Regions from separate parts of the Rhizobium sp. GCM10022189 genome, predicted to be linked through region 2. Evidence: riboswitches for the same ligand, from Rfam matches in the RefSeq annotation. Region 2 holds a riboswitch; the other holds the start of a gene.
What was found. A riboswitch is a leader RNA that binds a small molecule or an ion and turns the genes downstream of it on or off. The one in region 2 is predicted to bind thiamine pyrophosphate.
Positions count from the first base shown of each region.

Region 1 (4,404 bases), on a different contig from region 2:
TCCTGGCCGGTCATGCCCGGCTTCGGTTTAGGCAATGGCATCTGCTTCTCGGAAGGAGGTAATAAGGTAGATCAGTACAATATCATATTCGCAGAAGCGAATTGGTCAAATGTCGCGAAATACCAAAAAAAGTCCAACCAAATCAGCAGATAAGCTGGCCGCCATTGATCTCGAGAACCTGGCCTGTGATGTAGCCGGAGAGCGAAGGCGCCGCCAGGAAGAGATAGGCTGGGGCGCAATCTTCCGATGTTCCGAGCCGCTGCAGCGGGATCGACTTGCGTGTCTGCTCCAGTTTTTCGCGAGATGAATAGCGTGCATGGAAATCAGTATCGATCGTGCCCGGCGACACGCAATTGACCCGGATACCGTCAGGCGCGAGTTCGCGGGCGAGCGCCTTGGAATAGGTCGCAACGAAGGCTTTCGATGCGGAATAGATCGCCGAACCCGGACTGCCGCCCGTCAGCGCCGATATCGAGACCGTGTTGACGATGGCTGCACCCTGCGCTGCCCGAAGAGCAGGAAGCAGTGCGCGTGTAAGTTCCACCACCGACGTCTGGTTGAGGCGCACGACAGTGTCATAGTCGGCATCGGTCAGCTCGCCGGCGGGAAAACGTCCATGCATCGTACCGGCATTGTTGACCAGAACATGGATTTTGTCGAAGAAATCGAGCGCTTCCTGCGCAAACTTCGCAGCCCCGCCCGGATGCAGGAAATCGGCCGGCAGCAGCAGCGCCCGGCGCTCCGATTCGGCCGTCAGAAGAAAATCCGGCAGTTCGCGTTCCCCCTTGCGCCCGGTATGCACAAGCACGCGCGCTCCGCAATCCAGAAACTGCCGGGCAACTTCAAGGCCGATGCCCCGCCCGGCACCCGTCACGACGACATTGCGGTTTTCGAACAGTTTGGGATGAAACACGAAGCTCTCCTCTTGGCGGGCTGGCCCCGCCGCTTGCGCTATCAGGCCTAACATATGCGGCCACCGGCCAAAAGAAAGCCCGCAGGCCTACGCATCCGGATCGAGAAGCCGCGCACCGGTGCCCTGACTGCCGAGCACGTCGAAGGGATTGCGCAGCGGACAGGCATCAATGGAGAGACAGCCGCAGCCGATACAGCTCGTCAGATGGTCGCGCAGCAGGCTGAGCCGCCTGATGCGGGCATCGAGATCATCCTTCCAGAGCGCAGACAGCCTCTGCCAATCCTCCACTGTCGGTGTGCGGCCTTGCGGCAGGGTCTCGAAGGCGGTCTGGATTTCAGCAAGAGGGATGCCGACGCGTTGCGCCACCTTGATGATGCCGAGACGCCGCAGCACGTCGCGACCATAGCGGCGCTGATTGCCACGGGTGCGAATGCTGGAGATCAGTCCTTTCGCCTCGTAGAAATGCAGGGCGGAAACCGCAAGTCCGCTGCGTTCTGCCACCTCCCCCACCGTCAGAAGCCTGCTCAGAGAGAATGTCGGGTTCTGCTGCATGGCCTATTGACCTCAATATTGGTTGAGGTTTTATAGACTGCGCTCCCGAGGCCGTAAAGCCGACAAAGAAGGAGCAATGCATGCAGAAAGCCATGAGGCTTGCCGTCATCTACGGCAGCACGCGCGACGGGCGCATCTGCGACAGGGTCGTAAAATGGCTGGCAAGAGAGCTTGTCGGCTTCCCGCAATTCGAAATCGACATCATCGACCCGCTGGCATTTTCGCTGCCGCGGGAACATGCGCCGCATCATCCCGAGGCAAGACGGCTTGCCGACAGGCTCCATCAGGCCGATGGCTTCATTCTCGTCACGCCGGAATATAATCACAGCTTCACCGCTTCCCTGAAATTCCTCATCGACCTCTTTGCCGAGCCCTGGCACGGCAAGCCGGTCGCCTTCGTTTCCTATGGCGGCGTATCCGGCGGATTGCGGGCGGTCGAGCAGCTGCGCCTCGTCTTTGCGGAGCTTCACGCCGTCACGATCTGCGATGCGGTGAGCTTCAGCTCCCCTTGGCGTCGTTTCGACGATGAAGGCCGGCTGCACGATCCCCAGGATGCGCTGCGCCGGCTTTCGCGAATGACAGCCCAGCTGCAATGGTGGACCGAAGCACTGATTGCCGCGCGCAGCGACAGCCCCTATGCCGGCGCAGCCGCCTGAGACAGCGACATCCGGTTCCGTTTCTGGCAGGTACGAAACCGGCTGGACACCCGGACAGGACCTTTGTCCGGGTGTTTCCTCCTTTCCCGACAGATGGCGGATGCGCCCGGCCTGCCATCCTCGGCCTGCCGACCGTGTAGCCGGATAGCAATTTTGCGGTTGCGGTATCGCCGAGCCGGTGCTAGCTTCCGCCACAATTTCACGGGGGAGCTCCATATTGCTGGGGCTGAGATGTGAGGCGCATGCCTCCGGACCCTTCAAAGCTGATCTGGGTAATGCCAGCGGAGCGAGGTCCAAATGTTTTCCGGCGCGCAAGTGTCCCTGTATCCGATGTCCGGCAATTTCGTCGGCATCATCCTTGATGCGATCAAGGCACTCGAGCCCTATCGCGACCGGCTCCGCATCGAAACCGACGATATTTCCACGCTGATGGTCGGCCCGCCCGACGTACTGTTTGCCGCCATGCGCGACCTCTTTGTTGCGGCCTCGGCAAGCGGCGAACATTGCGTTTTATCCGCTGCCGTCTCGCGCGGCTGCCCCGGCGAGCCGGATGACGCCATCTGCGGCACCGGCCTGGCCACGAGCCGCTCCGAACCATTGGCCGAGCGTCTGGAGGCGGCGATGGCAGCGGTCAGGGAAACGCCAAGGACCGGCCAGCCGACCGCCGCCCAGTTTTCTCTCTATGTCATGGGAACCGGCACCCATATGGACGAGATCTATGGCTGCATCGATTTTCTGAAGCGCTCCGGCACTTTCGACCGATCCAAGAATTTCTGTACCAAACTGCGCGGCGATGCCGGTGCGATCTTCGCGACCATCCATGAAGCCTTCTACCGCTTCGGCGATCCCGAGGGCCATGTGACGCTGGATATTACGGTCTCGGCAAACAGCCCGAGCAAAGCCTGAGACGCCTGACGGCAATGACCTTATCGAAACCGGATTCGACATTTGCACCACTGCGGCGGGCCCTGCCAGCCATTCTTGCCGTATGCGCCTTCCTGGCCGTCTGGGAGTTCTATGTCGATCTCTCTGGCATCAAGCCCTCCATCCTGCCCTCGCCTTCGCGCATCCTCACACAAGGCTGGCTGAACAGGCAGGCGCTGCTCGACAATACCTGGCCCACGCTTGGCGCGACGCTCGGCGGTTTCGCCCTGTCGCTGCTCTTTGCCTTCGCCTCCTCGGTGCTGATGGATTTCATACCCTTCATGCGCCGCGCGCTGCTGCCGCTCTTCATCGTCAGTCAGACATTGCCGCTGGTCGCAATCGCCCCCCTGGTCGTGCTCTGGTTCGGTTTCGGGCTGTTGCCGAAGCTTCTGCTCGTCGCCCTCGTCACCTTCTTTCCGCTGCTTGTCGCCCTGCTGCAGGGCTATGAAGCGACGGATCGGGATATTGCCGAGCTTCTGAGTTCCATGAAGGCAAGCCGCTGGCGTATCTTCTGCCTGGCAAGGCTTCCCTCCGCCATGCCGTTCTTCTTTGCCGGCCTGCGCATAGCGATCACCTATGCCGTGGTCGGTGCAATCTTTGCCGAATATGCAGGCGCCGCACGCGGCCTCGGGATCTACATCCTCAATGCCAAGAACAATTTCCGGCCGGACCTCGTGCTTGCCGCCGTCGTCGTCAGCGCCCTCCTGACCCTGGGCCTCTTCGCTCTCACGCTGGCGGTGCAGCGCCTGGTCATGCCCTGGCAATCTCCTGCGGAGAAACGCCGATGAGCGGGATGCTTGAGCTGAAGAACGTCTCGAAATCCTTCGCCGGCATGGACGTGCTGAAGGATATTTCCCTTCATGTCGCCAGAGGCGAATTCGTCTCGATCGTCGGCCCCTCCGGCTCCGGCAAATCGACGATCCTTCGCCTTCTGACACAGGCGCTGCAGGCCGATGGCGGCGACATTTTCTTTGACGGCATGCCGCTTTCGCAAGCCGCACACGCCTTTGCCTTCATGCCGCAACGCGATGCGCTGATGCCGTGGCGAAGCGTCATCGACAATGCGATCCTCGGCCTCGAAGTGCACGGCATGCGCCGCAGCCAGGCGCGCTCCGTTGCCGCCCCTCTCTTCGAACGCTTCGGCCTTGCCGGTTTTGAAAATCACTATCCCGCCGCCCTTTCTGGCGGCATGCGCCAGCGTGCGGCCCTGCTGCGCACCGTAATTCAGCGGCAGGACATGCTGCTGCTCGATGAGCCCTTCGGGGCACTCGACGCGCTCACCCGCACCCAGATGCAGGAATGGCTGCAGGGCATGTGGACCGACCACCGCTGGACGGCCCTGCTGATCACCCATGATGT
Region 1 is NZ_JBHSOR010000047.1:68,408-72,811, reverse strand. Features, by position in the region: gene ACFPWW_RS20415 (ArsR/SmtB family transcription factor) at 1-41, opposite strand, end outside; gene ACFPWW_RS20410 (SDR family NAD(P)-dependent oxidoreductase) at 143-913, opposite strand; gene soxR (redox-sensitive transcriptional activator SoxR) at 1,001-1,465, opposite strand; gene ACFPWW_RS20400 (NADPH-dependent FMN reductase) at 1,546-2,121, shown strand; TPP riboswitch at 2,315-2,428, shown strand; gene ACFPWW_RS20395 (YkoF family thiamine/hydroxymethylpyrimidine-binding protein) at 2,419-3,027, shown strand; gene ACFPWW_RS20390 (ABC transporter permease) at 3,042-3,833, shown strand; gene ACFPWW_RS20385 (ABC transporter ATP-binding protein) at 3,830-4,404, shown strand, end outside.
Region 1: it holds a riboswitch for thiamine pyrophosphate, as region 2 does, so the genes downstream of both, ACFPWW_RS20395 (YkoF family thiamine/hydroxymethylpyrimidine-binding protein) here and thiM (hydroxyethylthiazole kinase) in region 2, are expected to answer to the same signal.

Region 2 (4,404 bases):
ACGGCAATGCGCTGCTGTCGCGCCTCCCGCTGACGGACGCCGCACTCATCCGCCTCGACGATGGCGGCAATTGGTGGACGGACGCGAAGGACGGTCAGGGCCGGATCGGCGGACGCATGGCGATTGCTGCGAGGATCGAGACTTCACTCGGGCCGATCCTCGCCGTCAGTGTGCATCTGGAAAGCAAGACCGATATCGAAGATCGCGCTGGGCAGACGCGCAGGCTGATCGCGGCCGTTGAAAAGCTGGCCGGAAACCTGCCTGTGGTGATCGGCGGCGACTTCAACACCAACAGCCTTCCGGCCGGCACGCGCGAACCGGAAGCCCACGAGCCGCTGTTCGGCCTGCTTGCCGAAGCCGGCTACCGCTGGGAGGCAGCCAACGACTTCGCGCTCACGCAGCGCACGCGCCCGGACGGCACTCCGCAGCCGCCTTTCGCCCGGCTTGACTGGCTGTTCACCCGCGGGCTCACGGCAAGCCAAGCCGTGACCGTTCCCGCCGTCGATGCCGACGGTGCAGCGATCTCGGACCACGACCTCGTCAGGGCCCGGTTTTCCACGCGCTGATCAGCCACGGACAAAGAGCCGCAGCCCGGCAGGCCCGCCGAAAGGCGGCCTGCCGTTTCCCCGAATTCCCTGCGGAATGTCTCCCCGACGATGCTTCTGCCAGAGAGGTCCTCTTCGCTGCGACTTTGGGGAAAGATGTCGTGAAATTGAGAAAGCGAGCGCCTATATAGTCGCCGAGTCTGTTTGAAAGGAAATCCGTCATGACTATCAATGGAAGCCTGCTCGTCGCGGGATCGGAAAAGCGCGGCACGCGCGGGGAACTCTACGGCATCGAGGCAGCCACCGGGACGCCCTTGCCCGTTTCCTTTGGCGGCGCCTCTGCCGAAGACGTCGAGGAGGCGACCAGGGCTGCATGGGAAGCCTTCGCCTCCTACCGGGAAACCGATCTCGAAACGCGGGCGGCCTTCCTTGAAACGATCGCCAGCGAGATCGAAGCGATCGGTGACGAACTGATCGTGCGGGCGATGGCGGAGACCGGGCTCCCACGCGGGCGCCTGGAAGGCGAACGTGCCCGCACCACCGGACAGCTTCGGCTGTTTGCGAAGGAGGTCCGGGACGGCCGCTTCCAGGAACTTCGTTTCGACGGTGCCGATCCCTCCCGCAAGCCGGTTCCGAAGCCGGATCTGCGCCTGCGCAACGTTCCCCTTGGCCCGGTCGCCGTTTTCGGCGCATCGAACTTTCCGCTCGCCTTCTCGGTCGCCGGCGGTGACACGGCGTCTGCGCTGGCGGCAGGATGCCCTGTCGTCGTCAAGGCGCATTCCGCCCATCCGGGCACATCGGAACTGGTCGGCCGCGCCGTGCAGCGCGCCGTCGCCAAGGCTGGCCTGCATGCCGGCACTTTCGCGCTTCTTTTCGATACCGGCTTCGAGGTCGGGCAGAAGCTGGTGGCCGATGCCAGGATCCGAGCCGTCGGCTTCACCGGCTCACGCCGGGGCGGCACGGCGCTGATGAAGATCTCGTCCGAGCGCAAGCAGCCGATCCCGGTTTATGCAGAAATGAGCAGCATCAACCCGGTCATCTTCTTCCCCCATGCGCTGAAGACCCGCGCGGCAGAGATCGCGACCGCCTTCGTGGGCTCGCTGGTTCTGGGTGCGGGACAATTCTGCACCAATCCCGGCCTCATTCTTGCCGTCGATGGCGAGGGTCTGGATACTTTCATTGCCAGGGCACGCGAGCTTCTGCCTGACGTCAGCGCCCAGACGATGCTGACGGGCTCCATCGCCAAGGCATTCTGCGATGGTGTCGCCCGGCTGGAAAAACATCCCGAAGTCCGCCTTGTCGCCAATGGCAAGCCCGGCAGCGAATTCGAAGGCACGGCCGCTCTCTTCGAGACGACGGCTGCGGCATTCCTGGCGCATCATGAGCTTCAGGACGAAATTTTCGGTGCAGCCGGTCTCATCGTGCGCTGCCGCGATTTCGCTGAACTCGAACGCGTCCTCGACGGTCTCGAAGGTCAGCTGACCGTTGCCCTGCATATTGCGAGCGAAGACGAGCCGGACGCGAAGCGCCTCGTTCCCAAGCTGGAAATGCTTGCCGGACGCCTGCTCGTGAATGGCTTCGGAACCGGTGTGGAAGTATCGCCCGCGATGGTCCACGGCGGCCCCTATCCGGCAACGGCCGACGGCAGGTCGACGTCGGTCGGGACGCTCGCCATCTACAGGTTCCTGCGCCCGGTTTCGTATCAGGACTTTACGACCGAGCTGCTTCCGGCTCCGCTGCGGTGATCGGCCGGGGCCTGCCGGCCTCCATAGGGCAGTCTCCTTGGAAGAGACTGTCGAAAGGCCGGCAAGCCCCAGCACGGCTGGAAAGAGACATCCATCTTAAGGCCGGTGCAGCGTCAGCATGCGCGGATCCGCATTCGCAAAACCGTCATTTTGCCAGTGACATTGGCTCCATTCTCTGCAAGAAAGAGTGCCGTTGAGAGACAGGGGCGCCCGTTTGCACGAACGGGCTGAGAAGCACCCTTCGAACCTGAACCGGATAATGCCGGCGGAGGGAGTCGCTCGGGTCACAATCTGCTTCATCGCATGATCGTTCCCGCGCCTGCCCCGCCTGAAAGGGGTACGATGGAGAACAAGACACCCGGGGCACTGTTGACGGCGATGCGCGCAAAGCCGCCGCTCGTGCAGTGCATCACCAATTATGTCGCCATGAACATCGCCGCCAACGTGGTGCTTGCTGCCGGAGCGTCGCCCGCCATGGTTCACGCCGCCGAAGAGGCGGGCGAATTTGCGGCGATCGCCGGAGCTTTGACGATCAATATCGGCACGCTTTCCACCCAATGGATCGACGGCATGCAGGCGGCGGCAACGGCCGCGAATGCGGGCGGCAAGCCGTGGGTCCTTGATCCGGTCGCTCACTACGCAACGTCCTTCCGCCGCAAGGCGGTTGCCGATCTGCTGGCGCTTCGCCCGACGATCATCCGCGGCAACGCCTCCGAGATCATCGCTCTCGCCGGCGGCGAAAGCCGCGGCCAGGGCGTCGACAGCCGTGACCCGGTCGAACAGGCCGAGGCATCCGCGCGGCTGCTTGCCGAACGGCATGGAACGGTCGTCGCCGTTACCGGCGTCGTTGATTTCGTGACCGACGGAGCGCAGGCGCTGCGCATCGAAGGCGGTTCGCCGCTGATGCCGCAGGTGACCGCGCTCGGCTGCTCGCTGACCTGCCTGACCGGCGCCTTTGCTGCCACCATTCCGGCAGATCCTTTCGCAGCCGCTGTCGCAGCGCTTGCCACTTTCGCGGTCGCCGGCGAGGAGGCCGCGAAGGAAGCGACCGGCCCCGGCTCGTTCTCGTGGCGCTTCCTCGATGCGCTTTGTGCGCTCGATGGCAAAACGCTGGACGCAAAAGTCAGGATCGGTGGCGCATGAAACGCTTCGATCTTTCCCTTTACCTGGTTCTCGATCCCGATCTCTGCGCTGGCATCGGCATGGTCGAGACGACACGGCTTGCCGTGGCCGGCGGCGCGACGATGGTGCAGCTTCGCGACAAGCATGGCGGGACGGCAAGGCTGATCGAGACCGGTCTTGCCCTGAAGGAGGTCTTGAAGGGCACCGACGCATTGCTGATCGTCAACGACGACGCGGAGGCGGCGATTGCGATCGGCGCCGATGGATTGCATATCGGCCAGGACGACATGGGACCGGCCGCCGCGCGCGCAATGATCGGACCGGACATGATCCTCGGCCTGTCGGTGGAGACGGAGGCTCTGGCAGCGGCCATTGATCCAGGGATCGTCGATTATGCCGGTATCGGGCCGGTCTTTGCCACCCCCACCAAGACCGACCACAAGCAGCCGATCGGCTTCGACGGGTTGGCGAAGTCGGTGGAAGCGGCACCGGTTCCCACGGTTGCGATCGGCGGCCTGAAGAGCGAACATGTCGCTTCCGTCTTTGCAGCAGGCGCCGATGGGCTTGCCGTCGTCTCGGCGATTTGCGGTACGCCGGACCCGAAGGCCGCGACGATCCGTATCGCCAAAGAAATCAGAAAGGCCGGCCGATGATCCGCAACGTCCTGTCCATCGCAGGTTCCGATCCTTCCGGCGGCGCCGGCATCCAGGCCGATCTGAAGGCTTTCTCCGCCCGCGGCGTCTATGGCATGGCGGCGCTGACGGCACTGACGGCGCAGAACACGCGGGGTGTAACCGGTGTGCATCTCGTGCCGCCGCAGTTCGTTTCCCAGCAGATCAAGGCGGTCTTCGCCGATGTGCGCGTCGATGCGGTCAAGATCGGCATGATCGCCAATGCCGGCATTGCCGAAGCGGTCGCCGAGGCGCTGGCGCCTCATCGCGGCATTCCCATCGTCGTCGATCCGGTCATGATCGCCAAAGGCGGAGCGGCAC
Region 2 is NZ_JBHSOR010000046.1:357,571-361,974, reverse strand. Features, by position in the region: gene ACFPWW_RS19905 (endonuclease/exonuclease/phosphatase family protein) at 1-566, shown strand, start outside; gene ACFPWW_RS19900 (aldehyde dehydrogenase (NADP(+))) at 767-2,290, shown strand; TPP riboswitch at 2,483-2,581, shown strand; gene thiM (hydroxyethylthiazole kinase) at 2,633-3,433, shown strand; gene thiE (thiamine phosphate synthase) at 3,430-4,065, shown strand; gene thiD (bifunctional hydroxymethylpyrimidine kinase/phosphomethylpyrimidine kinase) at 4,062-4,404, shown strand, end outside.